Regions from separate parts of the uncultured Salinibacterium sp. genome, predicted to be linked through region 1. Evidence: riboswitches for the same ligand, from Rfam matches in the RefSeq annotation. Region 1 holds a riboswitch; the other holds the start of a gene.
What was found. A riboswitch is a leader RNA that binds a small molecule or an ion and turns the genes downstream of it on or off. The one in region 1 is predicted to bind glycine.
Positions count from the first base shown of each region.

Region 2: another riboswitch for glycine. It lies ahead of AACZ26_RS12330 (L-serine ammonia-lyase); the one in region 1 lies ahead of gcvT (glycine cleavage system aminomethyltransferase GcvT).

Region 1 is NZ_CAXBBH010000002.1:444,990-450,759, reverse strand. Features, by position in the region: gene gcvP (aminomethyl-transferring glycine dehydrogenase) at 1-1,885, opposite strand, end outside; gene gcvH (glycine cleavage system protein GcvH) at 1,885-2,256, opposite strand; gene gcvT (glycine cleavage system aminomethyltransferase GcvT) at 2,259-3,416, opposite strand; glycine riboswitch at 3,556-3,678, opposite strand; gene AACZ26_RS10535 (Lrp/AsnC family transcriptional regulator) at 3,826-4,257, opposite strand; gene AACZ26_RS10530 (ornithine cyclodeaminase) at 4,389-5,420, shown strand; gene AACZ26_RS10525 (citrulline utilization hydrolase CtlX) at 5,428-5,770, shown strand, end outside.
Region 2 is NZ_CAXBBH010000003.1:227,057-232,826, forward strand. Features, by position in the region: gene AACZ26_RS12320 (alpha/beta fold hydrolase) at 1-628, shown strand, start outside; gene AACZ26_RS12325 (siderophore-interacting protein) at 747-1,574, shown strand; glycine riboswitch at 1,649-1,744, shown strand; gene AACZ26_RS12330 (L-serine ammonia-lyase) at 1,892-3,340, shown strand; gene AACZ26_RS12335 (pyrimidine reductase family protein) at 3,337-4,080, opposite strand; gene folP (dihydropteroate synthase) at 4,084-4,989, opposite strand; gene AACZ26_RS12345 (SCO4848 family membrane protein) at 5,164-5,376, opposite strand; gene AACZ26_RS12350 (YigZ family protein) at 5,445-5,770, shown strand, end outside.

The DNA.
Region 1 (5,770 bases):
TGCCGAGTTCGTCACAGGCCACGACGACGACGCGCATCCCTGCAAGCACTGCGCTGGCCGCGTTGGTGCCGTGGGCGCTTGAAGGAATGAGGCAAATCGTGCGATCGAAATCGCCGTTCGCGCGGTGGTAACCACGAATCGCGAGCAGTCCAGCGAGCTCACCCTGGCTGCCGGCGTTCGGCTGTAGTGACGCGGTGTCGTAACCGGTGACTTCAGCAAGCCACGACTCCAAATGCGAAATCATGACCATGTACCCGGCCACGTCTTCCGCGGGAGCGAAGGGGTGGATGCCCGCAAACTCCGGCCAGCTCACGGCTTCCATCTCGGTCGCCGCGTTGAGCTTCATGGTGCACGAGCCCAGCGGAATCATGCCACGGTCGAGCGCATAATCTTTGTCGGCGAGGTACTTGAGGTAGCGCATCATGCTCGTTTCCGAGCGGTGCGTGTTGAACACCGGGTGCGCGAGGTACTCACTCGTGCGGTTGAGGTCGGCGGGAATGCTGTCGTCGTCGGGGCTATACGCGAAGCCAGCATCCAGCCCAAAAGCCTTCGCTAGGTCGTTCTTCTGAGCCGCGAAAATACCCTCGTAGGGCTGCGTCGATACTTCGTCAAAGCTCAAACGAACAGTGTCAGCATCCACGACATAGAGCAGGATGTCGCTCTCGAGAGCCTTCGCGGCGATCGCGTGAGCCTGTCCCTTCTTGGTCACCGAAAGGGTGTCGAAGAAGGTGCTGTTCTCCACCGTGTAGCCGGCAGCGGTCAAGCGAGCGGCGAACTGCGCGGTGTCTTGGTGAATGCGCTGAGCGATCCGCTTGAGGCCCTGAGGTCCGTGGTAGACGGCGTACATCGATGCCATGACCGCGAGCAGAACCTGAGCGGTACAGATGTTGGAGGTCGCCTTCTCACGACGGATGTGCTGCTCGCGAGCCTGCAGCGAGAGCCGGTAGGCGGGATCGCCAGCGGCATCCTGAGACACTCCAACGAGACGGCCGGGCAGCTGACGTTCGAGGCCCTTGCGCACCGACATGTAGCCGGCGTGCGGTCCGCCAAAGCCCATCGGAACGCCGAAACGCTGCGTGGTTCCGACGGCGACGTCTGCGCCGAGCTCGCCAGGCGACTTAAGAAGAGTGAGCGCGAGCAGGTCAGCGGCGACAATAGCGAGTCCGCCGTGAGCCTTGACCGCAGCGATTACCTCGCTCGAATCCCAGACAAGACCCGAAGCACCCGGGTACTGGATGAGCGCGCCGAAGCATTCCGGCAGCTCAGGGTTCGCACCCAACGCCGCCAAGTCAAGCTCAACAAGCTCAATCCCGACAGCCTCCGCGCGGTTCGCGAGCAGAGCCTTGGTCTGAGGAAGAGTGTCTGCATCGACGATGAAGACGTTCGACTCCACCCGGGCAGCGCGGCGAGCAAGCAACATTCCCTCGACAGCCGATGTGCCTTCATCGAGCATCGACGCATTCGTCGTCGTCATGCCGGCGAGGTCAGCAACCATCGTCTGGAAGTTGATGAGCGCCTCAAGGCGACCCTGCGAGATCTCCGGCTGGTAGGGCGTGTAGGCCGTGTACCAGCTCGGGTTCTCGAGCACATTGCGCTTGATAACAGCGGGCGTGATGGTGTCGTAGTAGCCAAGCCCGATCATGCTGCGGCGAACCTTGTTCGCGCCAGCGAGAGCCCGCAGTTCGGCGAGCGCTTCGCGTTCCGAAGCGGGAGCCGGGATCGTGGAGTTCACGACCGGAGTCTGGTGAATCGCGGGCGGAACCGCGGCATCCACGAGCGCTTCAAGGCTGTCGTAGCCGACGGCGGCGAGCATGCTCGCCTGAGCGGCAGCATCCGTGCCGATGTGACGGTCGGCGAAAGTGCCGCTGATAATCGTGTTGGGCATTACTCGCCTGTCAGTGCGGTGTATTCGTCGAGGCTGAGCATCGACGGGAGTTCGGAGAACTCGATCTTCACGAGCCAGCCTTCACCGAAGGGGTCGCTGTTGACGAGTTCTGGGCTGTCGGCAACAGCGTCATTGGATTCAACGACGGTTCCGGCAACGGGGGCGAAGAGTTCGCCAACCGACTTGGTCGATTCGATCTCGCCGACAATCTTGCCCTCGGCAACGGTGTCGCCGACCTTGGGGAGATCAACGAAAACGATGTCGCCCAGCTTGCCTGCGGCGAAATCGGTGATTCCGACAGTCGCGACGTTTCCGTCAACCAGCACCCACTCGTGCTCGGCGGTGTACTGCAATTCGCTCTTCTCAGCCATGATCAGGCCTCTCTTTTATAGAAGGGTAGGGAAACAACGGATGCAGCAATGCGACTGCCCCGCACATCAATGTGAAGCTCGGTGCCGACCTCACTCACGTCAGGATCGACGTAAGCCATAGCGATCGGATGGCCCAGGGTTGGCGAAAGCGCACCCGAGGTAATGACGCCGACTTCTTTGTCACCGTGGAAGAGCAGGTAGTCCGCGCGACCGGCGCGGCGGCCCTCAGCGGCGAGACCGACGAGAACACGAGCACCGGCATCCGGCCCGGCTTCGATTGCGCTGCGGCCCACAAAGTCGCCCTCTTTGCTGAGCGCGACAACACGGCCAAGCCCGGCCTGCACGGGGAAGGTGCTGAGGTTGAGCTCGTGACCGTACAGCGGCATGCCCGCTTCAAGGCGGAGAGTGTCTCGGCACGCGAGACCCGCGGGCACGAGACCGAGTGGTGAGCCGGCAACCGTGAGCGCGGCCCACAGGTCGGCTGCGGCATCCGCATGAATGTACAGCTCGAAACCGTCTTCGCCCGTGTAGCCCGTGCGGCCAATGATGAGGTCGGTGCCGTTGAAGGTGGCAGCTGTCTTGCGGTAGTACTTGAGTTCATCGAGCGGCGTCGCAAAACCGGTGAGACCGGCAGTCGCTTCGAGGATCGCCCGTGAAACGGGACCCTGCACGGCGATGAGCGCGTAGTCGTCGCTCTCGTCGGTGACCGCAACATCGAAGCCCTCAGCGCGTTCGGTGAGCGCCGTTGCCGCAGCGAAACGGTTGCCCGCGTTCGCAACAACGAGGAAGTGGTCATCGGCTAGGCGGTACGTGACGAGGTCGTCAATAATGCCGCCCGCTTCGTTCAGCAGCAGACTGTACTTCGCTTGTGCGAGAGCAATGCCTGAGAGCTTTCCGGCGAGCGCGAAGTCGAGGTAGGCACCCGCCTCGGCGCCGCGCACGTGAATCTCTGCCATGTGCGAAATATCGAAGATGCCTGCGGCAGTGCGCACAGCGTGATGCTCGGCGAGATCTGAGCTGTATCGCACCGGCATCATCCAGCCAGCGAAATCAGTAAAAGCAGCACCCAGCTCTTCGTGGATGCTGTGCAACGGCGAGTACTTCACCGAGGCAGGTGAAGAGTCAGCGGGTGATGCTGACGAGGTTGATTCATCGGACACGGAGTTCTCCTGGCGCGTGGGCTAGTGAATAGAACTCCCCCTCTGTGATGAGCCTGAGAGCTTCACACACTATGAATCTAGTGAGCTTTCACCGTCGGCGGAACCTCAGGGTGATGCGAGGTTCTCTTTCCAGAGTGGCCAGTGCGATGCGGTACATGAACCTGAGAGATTGGCGGGGAGGCTTGCTCCTTCGGTGCCGTGCTCGACGCTGCTCAACGACTGTTGAATTAGCGCTGCTGCCCGGCTCTCCCGCATCGTGTTGCGGCCCGATGTTCAGTTGTCCTCTCAGCATAGCAATGTGGGGCGGATGCTCGCGCCGTTCTGCGCGTCGACCCCCGCCAATTCGTGCCTTTCGAGCGACTGGTAGTGCGGCGGTCTACAACTCGGCGGGCTACAGCAGTGCGGCGGTCTACAGCAGCGCGGAGCTGAGCAGCAGGCTCGTCTCGCTATTGACGACGCCTTCGACATTGCGCATGCGAGCCAGCACCCGGTCGAAGTTGCTGAGGCTGTCGGTGCGGATGTCGGCCACGAGGTCCCAAGCACCGTTCGTGGTGTGGAGTTCGTGGATCTCGGGTAGTCCCCGCAACTTGCGGATGACGGCATCCGTCGATCGCCCTTCTACCTCGATAAAGGAGATGGCGCGGATGGTCGAGGGGTCGCGATCTTCGCGAACTCGGATCGAAAAACCGAGCACGGTGCCGTTGCTGACGAGGCGGTCAATACGACTCGTTACGGTCGCTCGAGTGACATCGAGTCGGCGCGCAAGACTGGCCACTGACTCGCGCGCATCAGCGCGCAGGGCGGCGAGGAGACGGCGGTCGAGATCATCCAGTTGAGACATGCACAAAGTGTATAAGTGCATCGTTAGTTTTGCACATTTATTGGTCAATATTCGCGTCAACTGCGAGTTGTAACTACATAGTGCACATTCGTAACGTGGGGACTAGTAATACTGCAACGAAAGGAGTGACCATGGTTCACTACGTAGACGTCAACAACATGAGCCGCTGGATCGCCGACACCGGCATCGAGCCAATCATTATGGGTATCGTCAGCTACCTTGAGCAGGATTACGCCAAGTGGCAGCAGTTCGACAAGAGCCCCCGTGTAGCCGCGCACTCCCCTGAGGGAGTCATCGAGCTCATGCCCACGAGTGACGGCGAAACCTATGCCTTTAAGTATGTGAATGGGCACCCCTCGAACCCCGCTCTCGGGTTCCAAACCGTGACGGCCCTCGGGATGCTTGCCCGTGTCGACAACGGCTACCCGACCTTCCTCTCGGAGATGACACTGCTGACTGCACTGCGCACTTCAGCAACCTCCGTCTTGGCTGCGCGGGCGCTCGCACGCCCCGACTCGAGCGTGCTCGCCCTCATCGGCACCGGCACTCAGTCAGAGTTCCAGGCGCTCGGTTTTCGGGCAGGGCTCGGCATCACACGCCTGCGCGTGTGGGACACCGACCCGGCAGCTCTCGACAAGTTCATCCGCAACATTGAACCGCTCGGTTTCGAAATCGTGCGGGCCACCTCCGCTGCGGATGCCGCTGCCGGGGCCGATATCGTCACGACCTGCACCGCAGACAAGAAGAACGCCACGATTCTCACCGCCGACATGATCGAACCGGGAATGCACCTCAACGCGATCGGCGGCGACTGCCCCGGTAAGACTGAACTCGAAGCCGCTATCGTGCGCGACGCGACAGTCTTTGTGGAGTTCCCTGAGCAGACCCGCATTGAGGGCGAGATTCAGCAGCTCGACGCTGATTCCCCCATCACCGAACTGTGGCAGGTTCTCTCGGGCGCCGCTGTCGGCCGCACCTCAACCGATGAGGTAACCCTCTTCGACTCGGTCGGTTTCGCGATTGAAGACTTCTCTGCTCTGCGTTACGTTTTCGATGCCGTTCGCGACACTGACTACGCAACTCATCTTGATCTGATCGCCGACCCGGCAGACCCCAAGGATCTGTTCTCGCTCGTTTCGCGCGTTCCGGCGCTGACCGCTTAAGCCGTCGATGAGCGTTCAGGCGCCTTCCGCCGCAGTACTGATCCGCCCGCATTTGTTCACCCCGAACAGCCAGACCGCGGGAGACAACGCCTTCCAGTCCACTGATCCCACACGATCACCGGATGAGATTGCTCGCGCCGCGTACGCAGAGTCCACCCAAGTGGCGGAGACTTTGCGTGACGCCGGCGTGAACATCCACGTGTTTGAAGACACGGAGAGCTCACGCCCCGACAGCGTGTTCCCCAACAACTGGTTCTCCACCCACAGCGGTGGTCGTGTTGCGGTGTACCCGATGTACGCGCCGAACCGGCGCACCGAGCGGCGCACTGATGTGATCGAAATGTTGAAGC
Region 2 (5,770 bases), on a different contig from region 1:
CGAAATTTTCGATGCTGCCAGACATCCGAAGTCTTTCGTAGCCCTGGATGAGGCCGACCATCTCCTGAGTGACCGCGAGGATGCAAGCTTTGCAGCGAGCATGATCGCTGCCTGGGCGGCACGCTACGCCTTCGACCGCACCGATAAAACAGTGAACCCAAGCAAAGTAGCCCCGAGCGCAGAGGTCACTACCGACGGAAGCGCTGTGATCGTTACCGAGAGCGGGCCAGCGCGCTATGAGCAGCGCGTCTTTGCGTCCGGCCACGAGATAATCTCTGATGAGCCAGCACCACTCAGCGAGAACCATGGCCCTGCACCCTATGACCTGATTTTGGCGGGGCTCGGCAGCTGCACCTCAATCACGATTCGGATGTATGCGGACCGAAAGAAGATTCCTCTCACGGGGGTGAGTGTGCGTCTCACTCGCGAACGGATCAAGGCGGCTGACTGCGATCACTGCGCCTCGACCGAGGGCATGGTCGAACATTTCACTCGCGAGCTGAGTTTCACCGGTGACCTGAGTAACGAGCAGCGCGACTCTCTCGTCGCGATCGCCGCCAAGTGCCCTGTGCACCGCTCACTCGAGGGAGAGATTTCGATCACCACGAGTCTGGCAACGAGTAGTTAGCTCGGCGATCCAAACATTCCAAGGTGCCTCTCGGTAGCCCTCTCAGCATCCGCGCGATAAGGTTGTTAGGTAAGCCTAACTTCCTATCGAAATGAGCTGGCGTCCGCGCCCACTACCTATGACTCTTGAACGTGAATCCGTCAGACACACTCTTGCTATTCGCCAGCTCACCGTGAGCTCAGTGACCTACCCGGCACCGTCAATCGCGCGAATAACCGTGAGCGGTGACGAGCTCGAGGGCTTCATCAGTAGCGGCCCCGCCGATCACGTCAAGGTCTTCTTTCCCGACCCTAAGACCGGCGTGCTCACTGCTCCTGCGATGACCGCTGAAGGACTCAAGCGCCCCGGCAAAGGCAAAGTCATCTCCCGCGACTACACTCCCCTCGGATTCCGCAGCCACGATGGGCACCACGAACTCGATATTGACTTCGTGGTGCATGGGGACGAAGGCCCCGCCTCCGCGTGGGCCAGCAAGGCCGCCGCGGGCGACGCGATCGTGGTTGCAGGCCCACGCGGCTCAAAGCTTCTCCCCCAGGGCGCAACCCACGTCATCCTGATTGCCGACGAAACAGCGTTGCCCGCTGTTTCACGCTGGATCGACATGCTTCCCCCGTCAGTGCAGATCACAGCCCTGTTCGACGTCGCAGACGACAGCGTCGAATCGTACTTCAGCGCTGAACACAAGGCACGCATGTCTGCCGAATGGTTCTACCGTCACGACGGTCTCGGTCAGCTGGATGCTGCCTTACGGGCGATGGGAGAGATTGGCGAGACGACGTTCGTGTTCATGGCTGGCGAAGCCACTACCCTCGTACCGCTGCGCCGCTATCTGCGCCGCGAGTTAGGGCTGCCCAAGCATCAGGTCGCAGCAGATGGCTACTGGCGTCGTGGTGTTACTGATGCTGACCACCACGCCCCGATTGACCCAGCCGATCCCGAAGACTAGATCGGCCAGAAGACCATTCTCTGAGGGTGGTTCTGGGGTCGAGTGTATGCTGAGGGGCACAAGTGAACAGCCGTCATACCGCTGCGGGAGAGCCCTTCCGATCGTTGGTTGGCGCCGTAGGAGCAAACCCTCTCCGGGAATCTCTCAGGCACCAGTACCGCAGCAGTTAGGCAACTCTGAAAAGTAGTCGGCCCAGTCCGACTCGCCGACGGGGCAACGCGACGCCACAAGCGAGCGGAAACTCTCAGGCCCGATACAGAGCGGAGAGGACTCAACGATCCCCGCACGATGCTGTGCGGTGAAGAAATGGAGTCACCGTGGCCATTCGCAATCTGACCCCCACCACTGAAGTACCTACTCCTTCACTCGAAGAGGTACCTCTGAGCAGCTTCGACCTGTTTACGGTCGGCATTGGCCCGTCGAGCTCACACACGGTGGGGCCGATGCGCGCTGCTGCTTCGTTTGCGGCCGACCTTGCTGAGCATGGGATGCTCGACGCCGTCGCTACCGTCAACGTCAGACTTTATGGTTCCCTCGCCGCCACCGGTGCGGGCCACGGCACGATGAGCGCTGTCCTGATCGGCTTGGAGGGAAATCTTCCCGATCAGGTTCTCCCCGATGCGATGGAAGAGCTTCTCGCGCGAGTTGAGGACACCGGGATCCTTCGCTTGGCGGCGCATCACGAGGTGCCGCTGCGCGAGGCGGATATCGCTCTTCACCCGCTCACGGTTCTCGACGGCCACCCCAACGGAATGCGCTTTGCTGCGCTCACGACTGATGGCTCTCCAGTTCTCGAGGCTACGTACTTTTCCATTGGCGGCGGCTTCATCTATCGTGAGGGCGACAACCGCGACGGCAGCAACGGCATCGATCACGTTGCCGACCCGCTCCCTTTTCGCACGGCAGCGCAACTGTTGGAGCACTGCCGTAACGAGGGCTTGCCGTTCAGCGGTGTGATGCTGCGCAACGAACTGTCTCGACGCTCAGAGGCTGACGTGCGGGCAGGTCTGCTGCACATCCGCGATGTCATGGACGAGTGCAAGAACAACAGCTTGGAACGCACCGGAAACCTCCCCGGCACTCTCAACGTACGACGCCGCGCACCTGATTGGCATGCCCGCCTTCGTGCAGAAGATCCCCACCGCGATCCCGCGTTCTGGCAAGAATGGGTGAACCTAGTCGCGCTGGCGGTCAATGAAGAGAACGCTTCGGGCGGCCGCGTCGTCACAGCTCCCACGAACGGAGCCGCGGGAATCATCCCTGCTGTGCTTTTCTATGCAACCCATTACGCCCCCGGAATGAAGGATGCCAGCCAAGCGACGAAGGATGACGCCACTGTCCGTTTCCTGCTCGCCAGCGCCGCCGTGGGAGTGCTCTACAAGCGCATGGCATCAATCTCAGGCGCCGAGGTTGGATGCCAAGGCGAGGTCGGCTCGGCCTCCTCGATGGCTGCTGCTGGGCTCGCCGAGATCCTCGGCGGAACTCCTGAGCAGGTGGAGAACGCCGCCGAAATCGCCATGGAGCACAATCTCGGGCTTACCTGCGACCCTATCGGCGGGCTTGTACAAATACCGTGCATCGAACGCAACGCAATCGCCGCGGCTAAAGCCATCAACGCCGCCAAAATGGCCCTGTGGGGCGATGGCACCCATCGCGTGTCTCTCGACGAAGTCATCATTACGATGGCGGAGACGGGCAAAGACATGAGCTCACGCTACAAAGAGACATCGATGGGCGGTCTGGCCGTCAACGTCGTCGAGTGCTAGGCGCGAACGTAACGCAGCAGCAGGGAGCCATCCGGAGCGCTGAATGCGTGGCCCAAGGTCATGTCTTGTGGAGTCGCGTCTGCGGCATCCACGATTCGTCGAGCGGACCCGCCCTCCAGCCTCGGGCTGATCGTCAGGCATAGTTCGTCGACTACTCCTTGAGCGATCATCGTCGCGAACAGCGTCGGCCCGCCTTCACTGTGTACCTGAGGATAGCCGCGCTCAGCCAGCACGTGCTTCAGCTCGACAGTGTCGACGAGAGCGTCGCCAGCAACGATGACATCGGCAACCTCTTCAATGCGACGACGATTCTCTGCGGAAGCACGCTCGGTTGTAATCACGAATGGTCGCGTGGCGTACGACGCCAGATCTTTCGGCTCAAGCCGCAGAGATGCGGTGACGATAGCGAACGGCGGTTGGGCTGCGAGTCCGTTCTCCGTGCGCCACTTCGCGGACGCCTCATCGAGAGCGATATTGCGGTAGCCCTCTTGACGCACCGTACCAGCGCCGACCACGATGACATCCGCAAGCCTGCGGAGCAACGCGAAAACGCGACCGTCCGCTTCAGTAGCAAGACCGCCAGAGACACCCTCGTGGGTTGCGGCACCGTCAATGCTCGACACAAAGTTAGCTCGCAGCCACGGTTGTGCGCGATCGGCCACCGCGTAGCTTGCCAGCAGTTGCTCATCGGTGAGACTTGCTCCCGCAGTCAGAGAGTGAATTTCGGATGCAGCGGCCACGGTCTACCTTTCGTTGGCGTCGGACATATTGTGCTTCAGCATCGCCGGCTCGCGGAGCCCAAGAATCGCTTCCGCCATGCGCACGGCATCCACCGTCTCGGCGACCTCGTGCACGCGCACTATGCGGGCGCCATTCAACACGCAGGCGACGGCGGAAGCGAGAGAGCCTTCGAGTCGCTCTCGCTTTGGCTTATCGAGCACTTCGCCGATGAAATCTTTGTTCGAGAGAGCAACGAGCGTTGGTAGCCCTAGCTCGGTAATCAGGTCGAGACGACGCGTGAGTTCGAGACTGTGAAGAGTATTTTTGTTGAGGTCGTGACCGGGATCCACAAACAACCGATCATCTGGAACACCAGCGTTGTGGGCGAGTTCGACCCGGCTCGCTAAGAAGTCGCGCACTTCGACCGCGACGTCATCGTACTGCGGGCGAGCGAATTGCGTTCGAGGTTGGGCGCGAGAGTGGACAAGCACGAGCGAGGCCTCGCTGTCGGCAACAACACGAGCCAGATTAGGATCGCTGAGCCCGGTTGTGTCGTTAATGACAGTCGCGCCGGCCGCAATACTGCGGCGTGCAACGTCGGCATGAAAAGTGTCGACCGAAATGACGACGTCAGACTGGGAACGTAAGGCGTGAACAACGGGAACGACGCGATCGCATTCCTCATCAACGCTCAGCGGTTCCCCTGGAGCAAACGGCACTCCGCCGATGTCGATCCAGTCAGCTCCGTCGCGTACCGCGCGCAGGGCCGAAGCGACAGCATCCTCGAGCGCATAGTTCGCGCCAGCATCGTAGAAGGAGTCGGGCGTACGATTGACGATCGCCATTACCGCGACGCGCTGCGAGAAGTCGAACGAACGATCGCCGATGGTGCGCCGAGGGTTCCGCAGCGGAGGGAGCATAAAACTCATGCTCCCTATACTGGGCGACGATACTGACAACTAGATTCAAATCGCGGTGCAGCGGAGTGATCTGCCCACAACTGGGGCGGCCTCTGGCACTGCCGGAACACACCATCGCTGCACGCTGCACGCTGCACTAACGAGCTGAACTCACGCAATGCTCTGCTGTAGCGCCAAATATCCCTAACCGAGCAACATGACTCCGGCAAAGACGGATGCTGCAGCAATCGCGAGGGCGATGCCCAGCAGTACAGCGTGCACCCGGTAGAACGCCGTCGTTGCACCTGCGTCGTCGCGTGCGCGTGGATCACTGCTGACGCGCTTAAAGAAGCGGGGCCAGGCGATCACATTGAATAGTGCACTGACAAAGAGAACGATTGCGGCAAACAGCTCCATGATGTTCAAGCCTACGCCTGCCCGCACGTAGCATCATGTGTGGAGTGCCGATGAGAGACAATGGGTGGATGCTCGAATTCACCCTTCGCGGAGGCCCTGGCTCCTCTGCCGAGGCTGAACTCGAAGTGAAACGCTCACGTTTTCTCTGTCGCGTGACGCGAGTCGAAACTGAGGACGAAGCACGGGACGCGATCGAGTCAGCACGAAAGACGCACTGGGACGCTCGACACCACTGCTCCGCTTTCGTTATCGGCTCCGCTACGGAGCCTTCGCAGATTCGCCGCTCGAACGACGATGGCGAACCGTCAGGCACAGCGGGCAGACCGATTCTCGATGTAGTGCACGGCCGCAACCTGATCGACTGTGTTGCCGTCGTCTCTCGGTACTTCGGTGG